One region of the Nocardia sp. CA-145437 genome, then DNA from elsewhere that is predicted to be linked to it. Evidence: riboswitches for the same ligand, from Rfam matches in the RefSeq annotation. Region 1 holds a riboswitch; each other region holds the start of a gene.
The links. A riboswitch is a leader RNA that binds a small molecule or an ion and turns the genes downstream of it on or off. The one in region 1 is predicted to bind cobalamin.

Region 1 (6,932 bases):
CCAACCCTCCACGGAGGGAGCGAATTCCACGATGGTGTGAATGGGCGGGTGGGTCGGCCGGACGTGACGCTGTTCGGCCACCGCCTCGCCGACCACCTTGGTGAGGAACGCGCCGACCGCGGAACCGAGGATGATGCCGGTCAGCAGGACCGGGCCCCGCACCCGCCGCCAGCGCCAGGCCGCGACCGTGCCGAGCACCCCGAGCACGATGCCGATCAGCACGTAGATGGCGAGCGCGTCGAAACGGTGCAGGCTCTCACCGGTCAGGGCGGTGCCGCGGTCGGGTTCGACCACCAGCAGTTGTTCCGCCGGAGCGAGATACGCCCAGGCCACCCCGGCCAGGGCGCTCACCGCGGCGAGCGCGGCACACACCGCCGCCGCCGCACGCACTTCCCGCATCAATACCTCGACGCGTAGTCCGCCCGGCTCGGCGGCGAATGTGGCTGCCACTAGCGGTGTTCCAGGCTCGTGGAGTCGAGCACCCCGTGGCGCGAGCACTTGGCCCACCAGCCGTCGGGGCTGACCTGCACGATCATGCGGCGACCGCATTGCTCACAGAAGCGCGGCGGCTCCAGGCCCAGGGCCGCAGCGGGGGGTACCGGATCGTCCAGCCCCGGCACGACTCGCTTGCCCGTGAAAGGGTTGTAGCGCTCCTCGATGTCCACGACCACCTCGATGGATCCTTCGCGTATCGAACTCGGCGGGTAGATCAGGTCCAGGGGACAGTCGGCCCCCGTACCCCTACCGTACGAGACGGGTTCGGGGCCTATGCCCCGAACCCCCTTTTTTATCTCAGTGGTTTTCGCTCAGAGGGTTTCGTTGAGCGCCTTGATCGGCATCTTCAGCTCGCCGAGCAGATCGATGTCGGACTCGGCCGGGCGGCCCAGGGTGGTCAGGTAGTTGCCGACGATGACGGCGTTGATGCCGCCCAGGATGCCCTGCTTGGCGCCCAGGTCGCCGAGGGTGATCTCGCGGCCGCCGGCGAAACGCAGGATGGTGCGCGGCATGGCGAGGCGGAAGGCGGCGACGGCGCGCAGCGCGTCGGCGGCCGGGAGCACCTCGAGGTCACCGAAGGGGGTGCCCGGGCGCGGGTTGAGGAAGTTCAGCGGCACCTCGTCGGGCTCCAGCGAGGCCAGGTCGGCCGCGAATTCCGCACGCTGCTCCAGGGATTCGCCCATGCCGAGGATGCCGCCGCAGCAGACCTCCATACCGGCCTCGCGCACCATGCGCAGGGTCTCCCAGCGCTCGTCGTAGGTGTGGGTGGTGACCACGTTCGGGAAGTGCGAGCGCGCGGTCTCCAGGTTGTGGTTGTAGCGGTGCACGCCCATGGCGGCCAGCTGGTCCACCTGCTCCTGGTTCAGCATGCCCAGCGAGCAGGCGACCTGGATGTCGACCTCGTTGCGGATGGCCTCGACGCCGGCGGCGACCTGCGCCATCAGGCGCTCGTCCGGACCGCGCACCGCGGCCACGATGCAGAACTCGGTGGCGCCGGTCTTGGCGGTCTGCTTGGCCGCCTCCACCAGCGAGGGGATGTCGAGCCAGGCGGCGCGCACGGGCGACTGGAAAAGGCCGGACTGCGAACAGAAGTGGCAGTCCTCGGGGCAACCGCCGGTCTTGAGCGAGATGATGCCCTCGACCTCGACCTCGGGGCCGCACCACTTCATGCGGACGTCGTGCGCCAGGCCGAGCAGCTCCTCGAGCCGCTCGTCGCCGAGCCGCAGGACCGCGAGGGTCTGCTCCTGGGTCAGGCCGACGCCGCGCTCGAGCACCTGCTCGCGAGCGATGGCGAGAATGTCATCGCCTGCGTTGGTACCGGCTTCGGTGGTGACGGCTACCTGGGTCATGTCCGCGGGAATCCCTTCGTCCGGCCGTGTGACCGAGCAACTTGAACGGTGTTCAGGGTAGGCTAGCAGCCCGGAACGTGAGCCGGAACACGAGAGGGTCGGAATCTTCAGTGCAACTCCATCGCACGGACGTGGTCGACGGGGCCATCGCCATTCTCGACCAGTACGGGCTGGCGGATCTCACCATGCGCCGCCTGGCCACCTCGCTGCACGTCCAACCCGGTGCGCTGTACTGGCACTTCCCCAACAAACAGGCGCTGCTCGGCGCGGTCGCCGACCGCATTCTCGCGCCCATGGACGAACCGGTCCGGGCCGAGGAATGGTCCAAGCAGATGGCCGAACTCGCGCACCGGCTGCGCGAGAGCCTGCTCGCCTACCGCGACGGGGCCGAACTGGTCTCGGCCACCTACGCGTCCCGCCTCACCACCAGCAAGGGCCGGGAACGACTGGCCAGCGCCGCGATTCGCGCGGGCATGACGCGCGAGGAGGCCGAACTGGCCGCCTACACGCTGCTGTACTACGTGCTCGGGCAGACGGTGGACGAGCAGTCGCGCATCCAGATGGATTCCGCGGGCGCGCTCACCGAGGAGAACTCGCCGCTGTACGACATGCCCGACGCCACCGCGCGATTCGACTTCGGGTTGCAGCTGTTCGTGAGCGGCGTGCGACATCTGCTCGGTTCGCGAATCCGCTGATACGCGCGATCGACCGCGAATCGAGTTTCGGCGCGGGCGGATCGGGGCCGGACCCCGGGATGTACCGACCAGTCGGAACCGGCGAAGGTTCCGGACGGTAGGGTTCCCCTCGTCGATATCGGCGGGTGCGGGAATCCGGTGGGAATCCGGAGCGGTCGCGCCACTGTGAGCACCGGATCCCGGTGCGAGTCAGACCTCCCCCGCCGCGCAACACTCTGGAGAGGCCGCGTCATGCCCGAGGAGCTACCGCGATGAGCCGCGCGCGGACCTCGCTCGCCCTGCCCGTCATGGGGGCGCTGCTGGTCGTGGCCATGATCGTCGCGACGGGCTTCGGCGCGGAGACGATCCCGGTGCGCGAGGTGCTCGGAGTCCTGCGCGACCGGCTGACCGGGACCGCGCACAGCGATCTGGGGCTCGACACCATCGTGTGGCAATTGCGGGTGCCGCGAACCGTTCTCGCCGCCATCGTCGGCGCGGGCCTGGCGGTCGCCGGGGCGGCCATGCAGACCCTGGTCCGCAATCCCCTCGCCGACCCCTACCTGCTGGGCGTCTCCTCGGGCGCGGGCGTCGGCGCGGCGGCGGTCATCACCTCCGGGGTGTTCGCCGGAGCCGGACTCTGGGCGCTCTCGGCGGGCGCGCTCGCCGGGGCCTTCGCCGCCGCGGCCGCGGTCTTCCTCATCGCCGTGGCCCAAGGCGGCCTCACGCCACTGCGTCTCGTGCTCACCGGCACGGTGCTGGGCTCGGCCTTCGCCGCCTTCAGCAGCTACCTGATCTTCCGCAGCAGTGACCCGTCCGCCGCGCAGTCGGTGCTGTTCTGGCTGCTCGGCAGCCTCTCCGGCGCGGACTGGACCCGAATCCTGTTGCCCGGCTGCGTGGTCGCGGCCTGCCTGACGGCCCTGCTGCTCGCCGCCAACTGGCTCGACGCGCTGAACCTGGGCCCGGACACGGCCGCTTCCATCGGAGTTCCGGTGCGCGAGTTGCGCATCGCTCTCTTCGTCCTGCTCGCGGTCCTGGTCGGCGTCCTGGTCGCGGTCTCCGGCGGCATCGGCTTCGTCGGCCTGGTGGTCCCGCACGCCGCCCGCCTGCTGGTCGGGCCGCGCCACCGCGTCCTACTGCCCGCGAGCGCCCTGTGCGGCGCCACCTTCCTGGTCGTCGCCGACGCCGCCACCCGAGTCCTGGTCCGCCCCACCGAGATCCCGGTCGGCGTCCTCACCGGACTCATCGGAGCCCCCGCCTTCCTGCTCCTCATGGGCCGCCGCACCTACCGATTCGGCACCGCATGAGGCCCGGCCACCCGGACAACGCCGCTCCGGAGACCTCCGAGGCCATCGCCGCAGCGGACCGCCGCGACGCGCTCACGACGAGCGGGCCGAGCAGCCGCGACCTCCCGGCCCCGAATGCCCTGGCGCCACGACAGCGCCGGCGTGGGTGGCGGAACAGCGCGATGCGGCGACACCACCCGGCCGCGGAGAGCCCCGGCGCGCTCCAGGTGTCAGCGCTGGCCTGCGCGGCGGGGCGACGCACGGTTGTCACGGACGTCGACTTCACGGTGTCACCGGGCGAAACGGTGGGAATCGTCGGGCCGAACGGTGCGGGCAAGACCACGCTGTTGCGGACGCTGGCGGGTTTGATCACGCCCGCCGCGGGCGAGGTCGTGGTGGATGGCCGTCCGGTGCACCAGGTTTCGGCCCGGGAGCGGGCCCGGCTGGTGGGTCTGGTCGGGCAGGACGAGGTGCCGCCCACCGATCTGCTGGTCGGTGAGCTGGTGGCACTGGGCCGAACGCCGTATCTGCCGCCGTGGGGTGCGGGCGGCCCGGGCGAACGGGCGGCCGTCGAACGGGCATTGCGCCAGGTGGATCTGGCCGGGTTCGAGGCGCGCGCGGTGGGGCGGTTGTCGGGCGGCGAACGGCAGCGGGTGCTGCTGGCGCGGGCGCTGGCGCAGGACACGCCGGTGCTGCTGCTGGACGAGCCGACCAATCATCTGGACATCACCCATCAGCTCGAATTGCTGGCGCTGACCAGGGAATTGGCGCGGACCGTGGTGATGAGCCTGCACGATCTCACCCTCGCGGACCGGTTCTGCGATCGGGTGCTGGTGCTGGACGCGGGCCGGGCGCGCCCCCTGGAACCTCCCGGCGCGGCGCTGCGCCCCGAAGTACTCGCCGAGGTGTTCGGCGTACTGGCACGCCGGGTGCCCGACCCGGACTCGGGCGGCACGCACCTCGTGATCACCGGACGAAAGGCGAACTCGTGAACAAGATCCCGGCACGCACCATCCGGACCGATGCGGCACACGCGGCGCGAGGGGTTCGTCACGACCGGGCGGGCGGCGACCGGCGCCGGACTTCGGCCGTGGTCGCCCGCGGCGCCCGGCGAGCGCTCGCGGTGGCGGCCGTCGCCGGGGCTCTCGCCGCGTGCGGGTCGCCGCAGGCCGCGACCGGCAATCTGACGGTGCGCAATTGCGGTGTGGACCAGCAGTTTCCGTCGCCCGCCCAGCGGATGTTCGTCAACGACGGGAATCTGATCTCCATGGTGCTCGCGCTGGGGGCGGCGGAGCAGACCGTCGCGGTATCGAGCCTGAAGCGGGACGCCGACACGCTGCGCAAGCATTACGGGGACGGAGTCGATCGGCTGAATTCGGTCGCGCCGGACTATCCCTCGCGGGAGACGGTACTCGCGCAGCGGCCGGACGTGATGGTGGCGGGCTGGAACTACGGGTACTCGGAGTCGGCGAATCTGACGCCGGAATCGTTGCGGGCGGCCGGGGTCGCGCCGTACGTGCTCACCGAGAGCTGCCGCCGGCCCGGCGGCGAGCGGGGCGTGGTGGACGCCTGGACCGCGCTGCGCACGGATCTGACCGCGCTGGGCGCGATCACGGGGCGCGCGGACCAGGCCGCGCGGGTCACCGGGGATCTGGATCGCCGACTGTCCACGCTGCTCGCCGCGCCGCAGCCGGAGCGGCGGCCGACGGTGTTCCTGTTCGACAGCGCCTCCGACACGGTCTTCTCCAGCGGGCAATACGGTGCGCCGCAGGCGATCCTGGAGGCGGCGGGCGCGCGCAACGCTCTCTCGGATGTGGCCGACACCTGGACGGCGGTGTCGTGGGAGCGGCTGGCGGCGGCCGACCCGGACGCCATCGTGTTCGTCGACTATCCGCCGCAGACCTTCCAGCAGAAGGTGGATCTGCTGCGCGGCAAGCCGGGCATCCAGAATCTGCGGGCGGTCACACAAGGCCGGTTCCTGAACCTGCCGTACGCGCTGTGGACCAGCGGGCCGTTGAACATCGACGCCGCCGAGCAGGTGCGGGCGCAGCTGGAACGCTGGAACCTGGTGCCCGCCTCGGGAATTCGTCCGGCCGCCGACGACGCGGTGCGCTAGGGCCGACGACGCGGTGCGCCAGGGCCGACGACGCGTGGCGCCAGGCCGACCGCGCCGATCGCTGAGCCGACCACGCGGCACGTCGACGCCGATCGGCTCAGTGGCCGGCCGCGGCCGCCCCGGACTGCTCCCGCCACAGCTGCCGCACGAACGGCACCACCTGCTGGTCGATGACGGTGTTGTACTCCTGCGGCCGTTCGATCGGGTTGGCGTGCCCCGTGGTTCGTGTGGTCACCACCAGCAGGGTCCCGCGCACCCCGCCGACCCGGTCGATGAGCACCTGGTGCGAGTACTCGACGTCCACCACCGGATCGTCGTACGGGTCGTGCGGCCGGATGAACACGATGGCCGGGCGGGGTTTGCCCGCCGCGGGTTTGGCCAGCGCCCGCAGGTCGTCGACCGCGCCGCCCGCCACGATGGCCTTGAACTGCGCCTCGATCAGCCCGTTGCTGGCGGCGTCGGTATTGAGGATCTTGGAGCGCAGCACGTCGTCGACCGCGCGCCGGAACTCGCCGCCGCGGATCACGTAGCGCCCACCGACGAAACGGTCATGGCGCGCATACACTTCCACGACCAGCCGCAGCATCCGGCTCTCCCGCGCCCCGGGCACCCAGCCCATCCAGCGCAGCATCTCCTCGCCCTGGTCGCGGCTCTCGGGCCGCACCGCGTTCAGATCCACCGGCGTGCAGTCCAGGATCACCGCCCGCACCCGGGTGCCGCTGTCCTCGTGCAGGTGCTTGGCGATCTCGAGCGCGATGACCCCTCCCATGCTGTGCCCGGCCAGCACCACGTTCGGCACCTTGGCGGCGTCGGTCACCTTCACGATGAGATCCGCGATCACCTTGGTGTCGATACCGGTGTTGTCGTAGCGGACCGCCCACACCGATCCCAGCCGCGACAGCGACGGCAGCGCCCGCGCGGTGTCCCCGGCGTCGAGCACGCCCAGCCCGACCAGATCGAAGACGGCGGTGTCGGTGGCCTGCAGTTCCGCGGGCGCGGCGATGGGCAGCACCGA
Region 2 (6,932 bases), 1.0 Mb from region 1:
AAGGCGTCCACCCGCTCGCGCTTCTCGTCACCGGATTCGCTGAGCCCCAGCGCCTCTCGCAGACCGGGCACATTGACCTCGCCGCCCCACAGCTGGCGGGCGCGCAGCATGGCCAGCACCAGGTCGACCTCGGCCTCCCCCGCCGGGGCCTGGCCGAGCACGTGCAGGCCGTCGCGGATCTGCACGTCCTTGATCTCGCACAGCCAGCCGTCGACGTGCAGCAGCATGTCGTCGAAGACCTCTTCGTCCGGGCGTTCGGTGAGCCCGAGGTCGTGGTCCATCTTGGCCGCGCGCATGAGCGTCCAGATCTGCTGGCGGATGGCGGGCAGCTTGGCCGGGTCGAGCGCGGAGATATTGGCGTGCTCGTCGAGCAGCTGCTCGAGCCGCGAGATGTCGCCGTAGGTCTCGGCGCGCGCCATGGGCGGGATCAGGTGGTCGACCAGGGTGGCGTGGGCGCGGCGCTTGGCCTGGGTGCCCTCGCCCGGGTCGTTGACCAGGAACGGGTAGATCAGCGGCAGATCGCCGAGGGCGGCATCGGTGCCGCAGGAGGCGGACATGCCGAGGGTCTTGCCGGGCAGCCACTCCAGGTTGCCGTGCTTGCCCAGGTGCACCACGGCGTCGGCGGCGAAGCCCTCCGCGACGGCCAGCCAGCGGTAGGCGGCCAGGTAGTGGTGGCTCGGCGGCAGGTCCGGGTCGTGGTAGATGGCGACCGGGTTCTCACCGAAACCGCGCGGCGGCTGCACGATCAGCACCACATTGCCGAAACGCAAGGCGGCGATGACGATCTCGCCCTTCGGGTCGGCGGAGCGGTCCACGTACAGCTCACCCGGCGGCGGGCCCCACGCCTCGACGACCGCCTCGCGCAGGTCCTCCGGCAGGGTCTCGAACCAGCCGGTGTAGAGGTCCGCGCCGATGCGAATCGGGTTGCCCTCCAGCTGTTCCTGGCTCAGCCAGTCCGGGTCCTGCCCGCCGGCGGCGATGAGCGCGTGGATCAGGGCGTCGCCGTCCGCGGCCTCCAGGCCCGGGATCTCGCCGGGCGCGCCGAGGTCGTAACCGGCCTCGCGCATCTCGGTGAGCAGCCGGATGGCGCTGGCGGGGGTGTCCAGGCCGACGGCATTGCCGATGCGGGCATGCTTGGTCGGGTACGCCGACAGCACGATCGCGACCTTCTTGCGCTCGACCGGAATGTGGCGCAGCCGCGCGTAGCGCACCGCGATACCCGCCACCCGGGCCGCGCGCTCGGCGTCGGGCACATACGACGACAGCCCGTCGGCGTCGAACTCCTTGAACGAGAACGGGACCGTGATGATGCGGCCGTCGAACTCCGGCACCGCCACCTGGGTGGCGACATCCAGCGGCGACAGGCCGTCGTCATTGGCCTCCCACTGCTCACGCCCGCTGGTCAGGCACAAGCCCTGCAGGATCGGCACATCCAGGTCCGCGAGCGCGCCCACGTCCCAGGCCTCGTCGTCGCCGCCGGCCGAGGCGGTCGCGGGCTTGGTGCCGCCCGCCGCCAGCACCGTCACCACCAGAGCGTCGGCGGCGCCGAGCGTGGCGAGCAGCTCCGGCTCCGCGGTACGCAGCGAGGCGCAGTAGATCGGCAGCGCGCGAGCGCCCTTGGCCTCGATGGCGGTGCACAGCGCGTCGATGTAGGCGGTGTTCCCGGCCAAGTGCTGGGCGCGGTAGTAGACCACGGCCACGGTCGGCGCGTCGTCCGGAACCGGGCAGGCGTGCCGTTCCAGCTCACCCCAGCTCGGCATCTCGACCGGCGGCTCGAACCCCTCGCCGGTGAGCAGCACCGTGTCGGACAGGAAGTGGTGCAGCTGCAGCAGGTTTCGCGGGCCGCCCGCGGCCAGGTAGTTGTGGGCGTCGGCCGCGACGCCGCCGGGCACGGTCGAGCACTCCATCAGCTCGGCGTCGGGCGCGATCTCACCGCCGAGGGCGACCATCGGAATTCCGCTGGCGCGCACCGTCTCGAGGCCCTCCTCCCAGGCCCGCTTCCCGCCCAGCACACGCACGATCACCAGCGACACACCGTTCAGCAGGACCGGCAGGTCGTCCGGCAGCAGCCGGGCCGGATTGGCCAGCCGGTAGGCGGCGCCGCTGGCGCGCGCGCTCAGCAGATCGGTGTCGGAGGTGGACAGCAACAGGATCAAGGGTCTCGGCCTTCCTAGGGTGACGCGCCCAGCACGGTTCGGCGCTCGCCGGGAAGGTCTGACTGTCACAGTGGCGCGACCGCACCGGAATTGCACCGGCTTTCTTCCGTTCGACGAGCTCGCCGATGCTATCGCGCCGCCGTCGCGGGCCCGATATCGCGCCCGCGTCGGCGCCGGCGGGCACCGATCACAGTGCGGCCAATCCTGGCTCGCACCCCTGCGGAACCGACCGGTCGGCGCGTACGCTGCCGGTATGCCACTCACTCCAGGATGGGTCAGGCGGAACCGCTTTGCTGCCTGGTCGGGATACTTTTGCGTACTGGTTGCCTTCGCGACGCTGGCCATGGCTCTCACGGCCGCCGGCACCGGTCACTCGCAGTGGGCGCTCATCGCCGGGATCATCTGCGCGTCGACCATCCTGTTCGGCCTCACGGTCATGAGCACCACCGTGCACCGCGACCACGCCGACCACCACAATGTCCCCAGCCTGCTCAACGACACCTGGGAAACGACGCCCGCTTTCGCCCGCCGCCGCGGGGCGCCGGCGGCCATCGAACCGCACCGCGCGGGCTGAACCGCCCGGCGAATCGACCGATCCGGCAACCCCACTCCGAGACTCCCCCGTCCCGGAGTCTTTTCTTTGTCCCCGCCACACCGGAACACATATTTTGATTGCAATATCTCCAAATGTAGATAGTGACCGAGTGAACCCGACCCCCGGGCGGCCGTGCCCGGCCTCGGCATCCTCCGTACGCTGGGTGGCGTCATGACGCGAACCGATCCCGACTCCTGCCCGGGCGTGCTGCGCCTGCACGAAGCAGCCGACGGTCCCCTCGCCCGTATCCGGGTGCCCGGCGGACTCCTCTCCCCCACCCAGCTCCAGGCCCTCGCGGCAGCGGCCGCCGACCTCGGCGACGGGAACATCGAGCTCACCTCGCGCGGGAACATCCAGTTCCGGCAGGTCCGCGACGCGGCCGCGCTCACCGAACGGCTCACCGCGGCCGGACTGCTGCCCAGCGCCACCCACGAGCGGGTGCGCAACATCATCGCCTCGCCGCTGTCGGGACGCGTCGGCGGCTGGACCGATGTGCATCCCCTGGTTCCGGCTCTCGACGAAGGACTGCGCGCACAGCCGCGCTACGCCGACCTGCCCGGCCGGGTCCTGTTCACCCTCGACGACGGCCGCGGCGATGTCAGCGGCCTGGGCGGCGACATCGGCGTGCACGCGCTCGACGAGCGCACCTGCGCACTCCTGTTGGCGGGCAAGGACTCCGGCCTCCGCCTGCCCACCGACGCCGCGGTCGACCTCATGCTCGCCGCCGCGGACGGCTTCCTCGACCTCCGCGACGGCCACTGGCGCTTGCACGAGATCCCCGACGGCGCGGCCCGGCTGACCGACCGCCTCCACACCGCCCACCCCGACCTCGACGTCGCCGGCGATCTCCTGGAACCGCCCGGCCCCCAGGACCTTCCGATCGGTTGGATGACCCAGTCCGACGGCCGGGTGGCCCTCGGCGCGGGCGTGCGCCTCGGCTCCCTCCCCGCCCGCACGGCCGAATTCCTCGCCGCCGTCGAATGCCCGATCATCGTCACCCCGTGGCGCAGCCTGATCCTCGCCGACCTCGACGAATGGCCCGCCGAACAGGTGGTCCGAGTGCTGGCTCCCATGGGCTTGATCTTCGACACCGCGTCCCCGTGGCTCCAGGTCAGCGCCTGCGCGGGCATGCCCGGCTGCGCGAAGTCCCTCACCGACGTCCGCGCCGACGTCGCCGAGGCCGTCGACTCCGCCCGCGTGCTCCCCACGGGCGCACCGGGTTTCGCCCGCGACGGTCTCGACGCCGCCGACGTGGTGGTCGCCGGCCGTCAGCACTGGTCCGGCTGCGACCGCCGCTGCGGCCGCCCGAAGGGCGCGGTCACCGACGTCATCGCCACCGCCGACGGCTACCGCATCATCCCCGCCGACTAGCCGAGGGACCGAACCGGCGGGATCAGGCGGAGCGCACGGTGCGAGCGGGATGCCTCGTCCTCCCGTCACGCCACCGCGGAACTCGAGGCGGCCGCGCGCCTTCGGCTGTTCTCCTGACGAGTCCCGGCAGGGCATGCGGCGGCTCGGTGCGTCCTCAGACAGTGACCTCGACGATGTCGCGGATCCGGAAGCGGCCGCCGGTGATCTCGATCGTCTGGCGGGCGACGAGGGCCGCGTCGTCGCGGTCGTAGCGGTAGCCGATCTCGCGGGAGTCGGGGACGACGGCGAGACGGGCACGGCCGCCGAGGCATTCGGCGCGGGCGGCGGTCGCCTCGGTCAGGGCCGTGCAGGCGTCGGTGTCGTCCGTGGTGGGCGGGTGGACCTGCTCGGCGCTCAGGATCGGGACGGTGGTGTCGGAGATCGAGCAGAGTCGGCCGGTCGGGTCGAGGGTCATGGTGAGCTGGCCATCGCCGCCCGCGACGGCGGGGACACCGTCGTGGAGCTGGCGGTAGTGCAGGGTGTAGTCGGCCACCGCGGCCGCCACCGTGTCGCCGTCGCGGCTCGCGCCCGCGTGGAAGGTGGCCGACATTCCGGCCAGGGCGAGGTCGTGGCCGAGGTCCAGTTCTCGCAGGGCCCGGTCGGCGAGGTCGCGAATCTCTTCGGGTGTGCGGCCGTTGGCGGTGCGGTCCGGCTCGGCGTAGAACGCCTGGTAGCTGCCGTCGGGGTGCATGACCAGCCGGGGTTCGAATTCGGCTCGCGCGCAAGTCTCCTCGGTAACCGGGGACGCGGGCTCGGCGAGCAGGCCGCGGAGCCCGCGCCGTTCACCCAGGGCGGCCGCGGTGTCGGCGTCGGCGCTGCGGCGGGCCAGGCGCAGTGACATCGGTTGGCGCGGAAGGGGAATGCTCAGGTCGACTTCGAGGGGGAATTGACCCGCCCAGCGCCACCAGTACCAGTCGTCGGAGACCGCGCCGCCATGGAACAGCCGCTCGTTCCAGAGCCGGTCCTGCGCCTCACGGTCGGTGGCGCCGCAGGCGGCCGAGGACACCCGGTGATTGTTGTGGAAGATCGACAGCGCCGCGTCCTGCCACGCCTGGCTGAACGATTTGCCGGTGTTCCATTCCTTGAAGAACCGTGTCCCCTGCTGATCGGTGTCGAAGGTGAGGCTGTCGAATCCGAACAGCATTCGCGCGCCCCGGTTCGGCGTGTGCCAGGTGCGGTAAGGGCTGTGTCCGAAGTTGGTGCGCAGCGATTCGCAGCCGTGCAGGAACAGGTAGCGCAGACGCTGATCGCCGAAGCCCATCCGGTCGGATTCGGCGTAGATGGTGTTGTCCCAGGTACGGCCCATCGAGGTCAGATACACGCCATTGCTCATGGTGGTGCTGTGCGCGTAGTGGTAGAAGACCCGCACCGAGTCCATGCCGAGGCTGTCCTGCCAGTTGTCGTACTCCTGGTCGTACCGCCATTCGCGCACATCGTCGTCCTTGGCGTGGAAGTTGACGCCGTTGAACTTCGCGACGTAGTCGAGAAAGCCGCTCACGCACGCGTGCGGATAGGTCAACGTGGCGTCTTTCGGGTAGACCTGCACCGACGCGCCGCCGTACATGTTGTCGGACATTGTCGAATGGTCACCGATGCCGGGCGCCCGGGCACGGGTACCGGACTACTCGTTTTCCCCGCCGACCCGCCCGGGGCTGGTAGATGCCCGAGATCTGCCCCCCATCAGCAGACCGCCGGCACACGCCAGCCCCGGGCGCGGCGACCCTGCGCGGGCGCGGTTTCGTCGAGCACCTGAGCGAGGGCCTGACGCCGCCCGCGGGCCTCGTCGACCGCGAGCGGCGTTCCCGGTCGTCGGCGTCGGCGCCATCGACCGGAGCTTCGGCCAAAGACTATGTGCGCGTATAGATTCTGTTCCACCGGATTCGCGACGACCCGCGTCCGGATTTGCGACGACAGAAGGGGTCGCCGGTGTCCGAACTCGTCGTGGTGAGCGACACGACAACGGAATTGTCGAAGCATGACAGGCCTGGATACTGGCGTGAGCAGGTGTCGGCGAACCAGGGCGGGGCACGGGTCGACTTCTCCGATTGGCCGAACTTCCATGGCGCACTGCGGGTTCAACGTCTGGCGAGCTATCGGCTCGGCGACTACCAGAATGTCGCCTTCGAATCGACTGGAATTTCGTACGAGCGCACTATGGCCGACATCGATGCCGATGGTGACCGCAGCGCTCGGCTGCTCGTCGCCCGTAGCGGACCCCTCGACATCGAGCAGCACGGCACTCGGGTGTCGTTGCGACCCGGGCAGATGGGTGTGGTCGATTGGGGGCAACGCATGGTGCTCTCCCATGCCGACCATGTGCGGGGTTGGATCCTCAACATCCCCGCCGACGCGCTGCGGCTTCCCGAAGCACCGGTCAGCCGCTCGTTTCTGGCGCTCGACACCCATGACCCCTTGCTCGGTTCCGTGCTCGCGCTGACCGAACAACTCTCCCGTCACGGCGACTCCATGACGCCCAGCCAGTTCCTGAGGATCAGCACGCATTGGACGGGTCTGCTCGCCGGCGCCCTCGACGAACGCCGAGCCCCGGAAGACACGAAATTCGCGGCTATTTCCCGGGATGCGCGTCTGTACATTCAACGATGTTCGGATGATCCGCGACTGACCGTGGATGCGGTGGCCGAACATCTCGGCATCACCCGGCGGCAACTCGAGCGGGCGATGCGTGATTTCGGCACGTCACCTCACAGCTACCTGCTCGCGACCCGCCTCGACCGCGCCGCGCAACGATTGGCCGACCCTCGGAACGCTGG
Region 3 (6,932 bases), 3.3 Mb from region 1:
TGACGATCATCCGCTCGACCTCGGGGGCGACCTCCACCGGATCGGCGGCGACCTCGGCGATGCGCCAGGCGAGGTGTTCCGCGCGGGGAAAGCGCTCCGCGGAGCGGTGGGTGCGGACCAGATGATTCTTCATATTTCGCACCGTACACAGCGGTTTCGAGCCCGGAAATCCCTTGCAAATGCCTATTTTTGCGGAATCGAAGTCCGGATTCGGTAAAAGTTGTGAAAGCCGGAATTGCTAGATTGAGCGCATGCAGAAGATGTACGCGGGCGCGCGCCTGCGCGCCTTGCGGGAGCGCCGGGGCCTGTCGCAGTCCGCGCTGGCCAAGACGCTCGAACTCTCGGTCAGCTACATCAATCAGCTCGAGCACGACCAGCGCCCGCTGACCGTGCCGGTGCTGCTGCGCCTGAACGCCCGCTTCGACCTGGACATGGGCTTCTTCGCCGCCGACACCGACGCCCGGCTGATCGCCGACCTGCAGGACGTGTTCGCCGAGGATCCCGAGGGCGCCGACATCACCACCGCCGAGATCGACGACCTGGTGGCCCGGGTGCCGGCGGCCGCGCGGGTGCTGGTCGGCCTGCACCGTCGCCTGCGCGGCGCCACCGAGCAGATGGAACGCGTCTCCGCCGGAATCGACGGCGACGCGGGCGAATCCGCCGCCGCCATGCCGTACGAGGACGTCCGCGACTACTTCTACGACCGGCGCAACCACATCCCGGAACTCGACACCGCGGCCGAGCAGCTGTTCGACCGCAATGGCCTGAGTCTGGGCGGACTCGACCTGCAGCTGACCCGGTTGCTGCGCGAACAGCACGGCATCGCGGTCCTCATCCGCACCGACGATCCCAGCGATCCGGGCCCCAAACGGGTTTTCGACCCCGACAGCCGCGTGCTGACCCTGGCGCGGCGGCTCACCGCCGGTCAGCGCGCCTTCCAATTGGCCACGCAGCTCGCGTTTCTCACCCAGGCCGAGGTGATCGCCGATCTGATCGACGCGACCGACACCATGCCCGAGAATTCGCGCGGCCTGCTGCGCACCGGGCTCGCCAACTATTTCGCCGGAGCCCTGATCCTGCCCTACACCCGCTTCTGGGACGCGGCCGAATCCCTGCGCTACGACATCGAACTGCTGGCCGCCACCTTCGAGGTCGGCTTCGAGACCGTCTGCCACCGCCTGTCGACCCTGCAGCGGCCCGGCAAGCGCGGGGTGCCGTTCTTCTTCGTGCGCACCGATCGCGCCGGGAACATCTCGAAACGCCAGTCCGCCACCGCGTTCCACTTCTCCCGGGTGGGCGGCAGCTGCCCGCTGTGGGTGGTGCACGACGCGTTCTCCACACCGGGCAGCATCCGCACCCAGATCGCCCGCATGCCCGACGGCCGCAACTACCTGTGGCTGGCGCGCACCACCGACGAGAAGACGCCCGGATACCTGTCCCCCACCCGGGATTTCGCCATCGGGCTGGGCTGCGACCTGACCTACGCGGACAAGCTGGTGTATTCGCACGCCCTGCCCGTCGACGACCCGCGCACGGCGGTGCCGATCGGCGCGGGCTGCAAGGTCTGCGAGCGCACCGACTGCGCACAGCGCGCGTTCCCGCAGCTGGGACGCCCGATCCGGGTGGACGACAACAGTTCCCGGACCATTCCTTACGCGCCGATCATCTGACCGGACGGCCGGGGCGCACCGCGTTCGTTCGCATGGACCACGGCGCGGCGCGCCCCGGTTCTCGGCTACCGCAACGCGTGCGCGGCGGCCACGAGATTGCGCAGCGACTCGGTCACCTCGACGGTGCCCCGCGTCTTGAGACCGCAGTCGGGGTTGACCCAGAGCCGGTCGGCCGGAACCGCTTTCAGTGCCCGGGCCAGCGCCTCCTCGATCTCCCGGACGCCGGGCACGCGCGGCGAGTGGATGTCGTACACGCCCGGCCCCACACCCAGGTCGAAGCCCGCCGCGGTGAGGTCGTCGAGCACCTCCATGTGTGAGCGCGCCGCCTCGATCGAGGTGACGTCGGCGTCCAATCCCGCTATCGCGCCGATGATCTCACCGAATTCCGAATAGCAGAGGTGGGTGTGGATCTGGGTGCCGTCGGCGACCCCGGAGGTCGCCAGCCGGAACGCCGCCACCGCCCATTCCAGGTATGCGGGCTGATCGGCGCGGCGCAGCGGCAGCAGCTCCCGCAGGGCCGGTTCGTCCACCTGGATGATGGCGGTCCCGGCCGCCTCCAGGTCCACCGTCTCGTCCCGGATCGCCAGCGCGAGCTGGCGCGCGGTGGCGGCGAGCGGCTGGTCGTCACGGACGTAGGACCACGCCAGGATGGTGACCGGCCCGGTGAGCATGCCCTTGACCGGTTTGCCGGTCAGCGACTGCGCGTAGGTGATCCAGTCGACGGTCATGGCCGCCGGTCGGGCCACGTCGCCGAACAGGATCGGCGGTCGCACGCACCGGGTGCCGTAGGACTGCACCCACCCGTTCGCGGTGGCCGCGAAACCGTCCAGCTGCTCGGCGAAGTACTGCACCATGTCATTGCGTTCGGGCTCGCCGTGCACCAGCACATCGAGACCGATCTCCTCTTGCAGCGCAATGACTTCGGCGATCTCGGCGCGCATGCGAGCGTCGTACTCGGCCCGGTCGATCTCGCCGCGGCGCAGGGCGGCGCGCGCCACCCGGATGCGGCCGGTCTGCGGGTAGGAACCGATGGTCGTGGTCGGCAGCGGCGGCAGGTCCAGCCGCTCCCGCTGCGACCGCCGTCGCTCCGCCGCGGGCGCCCGGCGCACGGCCGCCGCGTCCAGTGCGGCCAGCCGGTCACGCACCGCCGGGTCGCGCAGTCGCGCGTCGGATCGCCGGTCCAGCACCGCCGTTCGCGCGATCTCCAGCCGCTCCACGGCCGCGTCCTGCCCCTCATGCAGGACGGTGGCCAGCAGCCGGATCTCGGCGATCTTCTCGGTCCCGAACGCCAGCCAGGACCGCAGGCGCGGCTCCAGCTCCGGCTCGGCGGCGAGGCTGTACGGAACATGCAGCAGCGAGCAGGAACTCGACACCGCCACCGGGGCGCCACCTGCGGCGAGCGCGGCCAGCCCGGTCAGCGCCCGATCGGGATCGGTGCGCCACACGTTGTACCCGTCGACGACGCCCGCGACGAGCAACGTCCCGGAAAGCCGCTGCGCCGCGGCGATATCCGCGTCTCCACCCGACACCAGATCGACGGCGAGGCCCTCGATCCCGGAGTCCGCCAGCGCCGGCAGCGCCGCGCCCAGCCGGCCGAAGTACGAGGCCACCAGCAGATCGGGCCGCGCGGAGACCGAGGCCAGCCGCTGATACGCCGAACGCACCAGCGCCAGTTCGGTGTCCGTCAGGTCGGTGACCAGCACCGGCTCGTCGAGCTGTACCCAGCGCGCGCCCGCGGCCGCCAGCAGGCCCAGCAGCCGCTCGTACAGCGGCAGCAGGTCGGGCAGCCGATCCAGCAGCTCGCTGCCGTCCACCGACTTGGCCAGCTTCAGGAAGGTGACCGGTCCGATGATGACCGGCCGGGCCGGAATGCCCAGTGCCAGGGCCTCTTCCAGTTCGGCGAGCGGCTTGTCCGGGTGCAGGTCGAACCGGGTCGAGGCCGAGAGCTCGGGCACCAGATAGTGGTAGTTGGTGTCGAACCACTTGGTCATCTCGAGCGGCGCGATATCGGCGGTGCCGCGGGCGGCCGCGAAGTAGCGGTCCAGTTCGTCGGCGATGCCGTGCACCCGTTCCGGCAGCGCGCCCAGCAGCACCGCGGTGTCGAGCATCTGGTCGTAGTAGGAGAAGGTGCCCACCGGAACCGAGTCCAGTCCGGCGGCGTGCACCGCCAGGAGTTGCGTGGCGCGCAGGCCACCGGCGAGGCCGTGGAGCGCGGCGGCGTCGATCCGCCCCGCCCAGTACGCCTCGATCGCGCGTTTCAGTTCCCGGTTCGGTCCGATGCGGGGCAGCCCCAGCACCGTGGCGGTGAAAGTGTTGTCAGGGTTCAACATTGATGAACTCCACGGTCAGCAGTGATGACCGCCGCCCAATATGAGCGCACGCTGACGGAGCCCATGCATCGACCGTGCCCGGATCCGATCGGCGTAGCGCCCAGTCCACGAGGCGACGACCGCCGGATACGGCGTATCCGGCACGACGGGCAGGTCTTCGGACTCATGGGCATCGACCCGATACTCGGGCCGGCCCCGGCACGAGACCGAGGCGGACCTACCGGCCGTCGCTTCCCAGGCATGCGCCCAGTGCTGATGACGGCGTTCGTTCCCATTCACCGCTGCGGGACAGTCCCGGATTCCCACCGGGTTCCCTCTCACCCGGCGGCGCGCGAGCGCGGCGGCGGGCTTCGACGCCGTCGAATGGGTCAGGGGCTCCTCGACTCCACCTCCGGCGAACCAGTTGTGTTGGCGAATATAGCCCAGCGACAGCGCGATCCCCGCACGCGCGGCGTCGTCCCATCAGGTGGTCGACCCGGGCAGGCGGATTGACCAGCGGCGATGCGCTTTCGTATGGTTGATCGACGATGTCATGAGGAATCCGGTGCAATGCCGGAACGGTCGCGCCACTGTGAGCAGCCCGGTCTCCCCGCGAGACGGATGCGAGTCAGACCCTCACATCGTCGGTTCGATCGGCAACGGGGACGCGGAATCCCCCTGACTCAAAGGAGTCCTTCGTGGCTACCTCTTTCGCTCCTCGCTCCGGTCTCGGCAGCGGTGCGCTCGCGATCCCGTCCACCGCCCTGTGGCTGGTCGGCACCACCCTGCTGGCCCTGCTGGCCATCTACTTCATCGGCATCGATCAGGGTGCGGTGTCGGTGTTCGGCAGCGACATGCACGTGCACGAGTTCGTGCACGACGGCCGCCATTTCCTCGGTTTCCCCTGCCACTAGCACCGGGAATCGAGTAACCACAATGGAAAAGCGAATCATCGGCCGAGGAGTCCTGCTGGGGGCGCTCGGCGGAGCGCTGGCGTTCGTCTTCGCCCGGATCCTGTCCGAGCCGATCATCGACCGCGCCATCGCCTACGAGGGCGGCCGCGACGACGCGCAGATGGCGCTCGACAAGGCCGCCGGCAAGCCCATGGACATGGACCACGGGGCCGAGCTGTTCACCCGGGCACAGCAGCAGAATGTCGGTCTGGGCTTCGGCGTGATCGTGTTCGGCGCGGCGCTGGGCGCGCTGTTCGCGGTCGTCTACTTCCTGGCGCTGCGCAAGGCCGGGAAGATCTCGCCGCGGAATCTGGCGCTGCTGGTGTCGGGAGGCATGTTCCTGGCGCTGTACGCGGTGCCGTTCCTGAAGTACCCGGCCAACCCGCCGTCGGTCGGGAATCCGGACACCATCGAGGAGCGCACGGCCCTGTACGTGGGCCTGATCGCGATCACCGCGGTCGCGCTGGTGGCCGCGATCTGGCTGGGCCGCAGGCTCACCGCGCGCCTGGACAATTGGACCGCGTCGGTCGCCGCCGCGGCGGGATTCGTGGTGGTGATGGGCGCTCTGCTGGCACTGTTGCCGTCGTTCTCCGAAGCGCCGGAGCCGCTGCAGGACGCGTCGGGCACGATCGTCTTCCCGGGCTTCCCCGCCGACGACCTGTACCACTTCCGGCTGTACGCGTTCGCCGCCCAGCTCATGGTGTGGGCGGTCATCGGGGTCGGCTTCGCCTGGCTGGCGCCGCGTCTGCTCGGGGACCGCTCCCCGGCCGCGCCCGCCGTGGCGGCATGAGCGCGGTCACCCGTCTGACCCTGGTGACGCACGCGATCACCGATGCCGTGCAGTCCGCCCGCTTCCCGGCCGACGAACCGCTCAACCCGCTCGGGTCGCGGTCGGTCGAGCAGGCGGGCGGGCTGCCCGGCCCGGGGCCCGCGACGGTGCTCCACGCACCGGAGCTGCGGGCCGAACAGACCTGTCGGGCCCTGGGATTCACCGGGGCCCCGGAGCCCGCGCTGCGCGATCTGGACCACGGCGACTGGGCCGGGAAGGCGATGGACGACCTCGCACCCGAGCAGCTCATGGGCTGGCTCACCGATCCGGGCTTCCGCGATCACGGCGGCGAATCGATCACCGGGTTGATCGACCGCGTCGGCGACTGGCTGCACGGCCTGGCCGGGCGCGGCGACCGGATCGTCGCGGTGACGCACCCCGCGATCGTCCGGGCCGCGGTCCTGCGCACCCTGAACGCTCCCCCGCAGTCGTTCTGGCGCCTCGACATTCCGCCGCTGAGCGCCACCACCCTGAACCACCGCGCCCCGGCGTGGACGCTGCGCGCGACCGCGCTCGAGTTGGCGTCCTGAATCAGCCCGAGCCGGCGTCCTGAACCGTCAGGCGTGCGGCGGGAACTGGCCGTCCGCTGTCACCTTGGTGCCGTTGAGGGTGAAGGTGACGACGCTGGGACCGCCCTGCGGGCAGCACATCGGATCACTTCCGTTGAGCCAGCGGTAGGTCAGCGACAGCGAGTTCCGTGTCTTGCCGGTGACCTGCGTGTACATGTACGGGTCCGAGGTGGCGGTGCCGAGGTAGGTGCCGCCGGTGAAGAACAGCACGTGCGTATACGGGTGATTGGTGTTGGAGTTCACCATCATCCACGAGAGCACACCGTCACAGCCCGAGGCCAGCTCCACCTCCCCCGCCTGACCGGTCTGCCAGCCGCCCACCGGCGGCGGGGACAGCCGCGCGATGGCGGCCCGGGCCAGATCGGAGTTGATGTCGAAGCACAGCCCGTGCCCGCTCCCGGCGGGTGCGGTGCCCGGCTGCTGCGGCGCGGGACTCCCCGCCGCGGTGGTGGCCGGGCCGCCGGGGAGGGTCGCCACCGGACCGGCGGGACTGGTCGTCACCGGGCCGGTCGACGACCCCGGATCGCACGCGGTGGTCACCGCCACCACGGCGGCCGCCATCGCGAGCAGAGCCGCTGACCTGTTCTTCATGAGTCCTCCCC

Region 2: another riboswitch for cobalamin. It lies ahead of cobN (cobaltochelatase subunit CobN); the one in region 1 lies ahead of ACQPYY_RS23400 (FecCD family ABC transporter permease).
Region 3: another riboswitch for cobalamin. It lies ahead of ACQPYY_RS07480 (CbtB domain-containing protein); the one in region 1 lies ahead of ACQPYY_RS23400 (FecCD family ABC transporter permease).

Annotation. Positions count from the first base shown of each region.
Region 1 is NZ_CP191204.1:5,014,119-5,021,050, forward strand. It holds gene ACQPYY_RS23380 (DUF2567 domain-containing protein) at 1-450, opposite strand, end outside; gene ACQPYY_RS23385 (hypothetical protein) at 450-665, opposite strand; gene bioB (biotin synthase BioB) at 807-1,844, opposite strand; gene ACQPYY_RS23395 (TetR/AcrR family transcriptional regulator C-terminal domain-containing protein) at 1,955-2,539, shown strand; cobalamin riboswitch at 2,623-2,756, shown strand; gene ACQPYY_RS23400 (FecCD family ABC transporter permease) at 2,791-3,822, shown strand; gene ACQPYY_RS23405 (ABC transporter ATP-binding protein) at 3,819-4,793, shown strand; gene ACQPYY_RS23410 (ABC transporter substrate-binding protein) at 4,892-5,917, shown strand; gene ACQPYY_RS23415 (alpha/beta hydrolase) at 6,015-6,932, opposite strand, start outside.
Region 2 is NZ_CP191204.1:3,999,965-4,006,896, forward strand. It holds gene cobN (cobaltochelatase subunit CobN) at 1-2,156, opposite strand, end outside; adenosylcobalamin-variant (AdoCbl-variant) riboswitch at 2,202-2,273, opposite strand; gene ACQPYY_RS18600 (hypothetical protein) at 2,500-2,730, shown strand; gene cobG (precorrin-3B synthase) at 2,923-4,122, shown strand; gene ACQPYY_RS18610 (DUF6345 domain-containing protein) at 4,277-5,737, opposite strand; gene ACQPYY_RS18615 (AraC family transcriptional regulator) at 6,088-6,932, shown strand, end outside.
Region 3 is NZ_CP191204.1:1,723,550-1,730,481, reverse strand. It holds gene prpD (2-methylcitrate dehydratase PrpD) at 1-133, opposite strand, end outside; gene ACQPYY_RS07490 (short-chain fatty acyl-CoA regulator family protein) at 252-1,670, shown strand; gene metE (5-methyltetrahydropteroyltriglutamate--homocysteine S-methyltransferase) at 1,736-4,000, opposite strand; cobalamin riboswitch at 4,132-4,340, opposite strand; cobalamin riboswitch at 4,511-4,637, shown strand; gene ACQPYY_RS07480 (CbtB domain-containing protein) at 4,678-4,893, shown strand; gene ACQPYY_RS07475 (CbtA family protein) at 4,916-5,722, shown strand; gene ACQPYY_RS07470 (histidine phosphatase family protein) at 5,719-6,291, shown strand; gene ACQPYY_RS07465 (LppP/LprE family lipoprotein) at 6,319-6,921, opposite strand.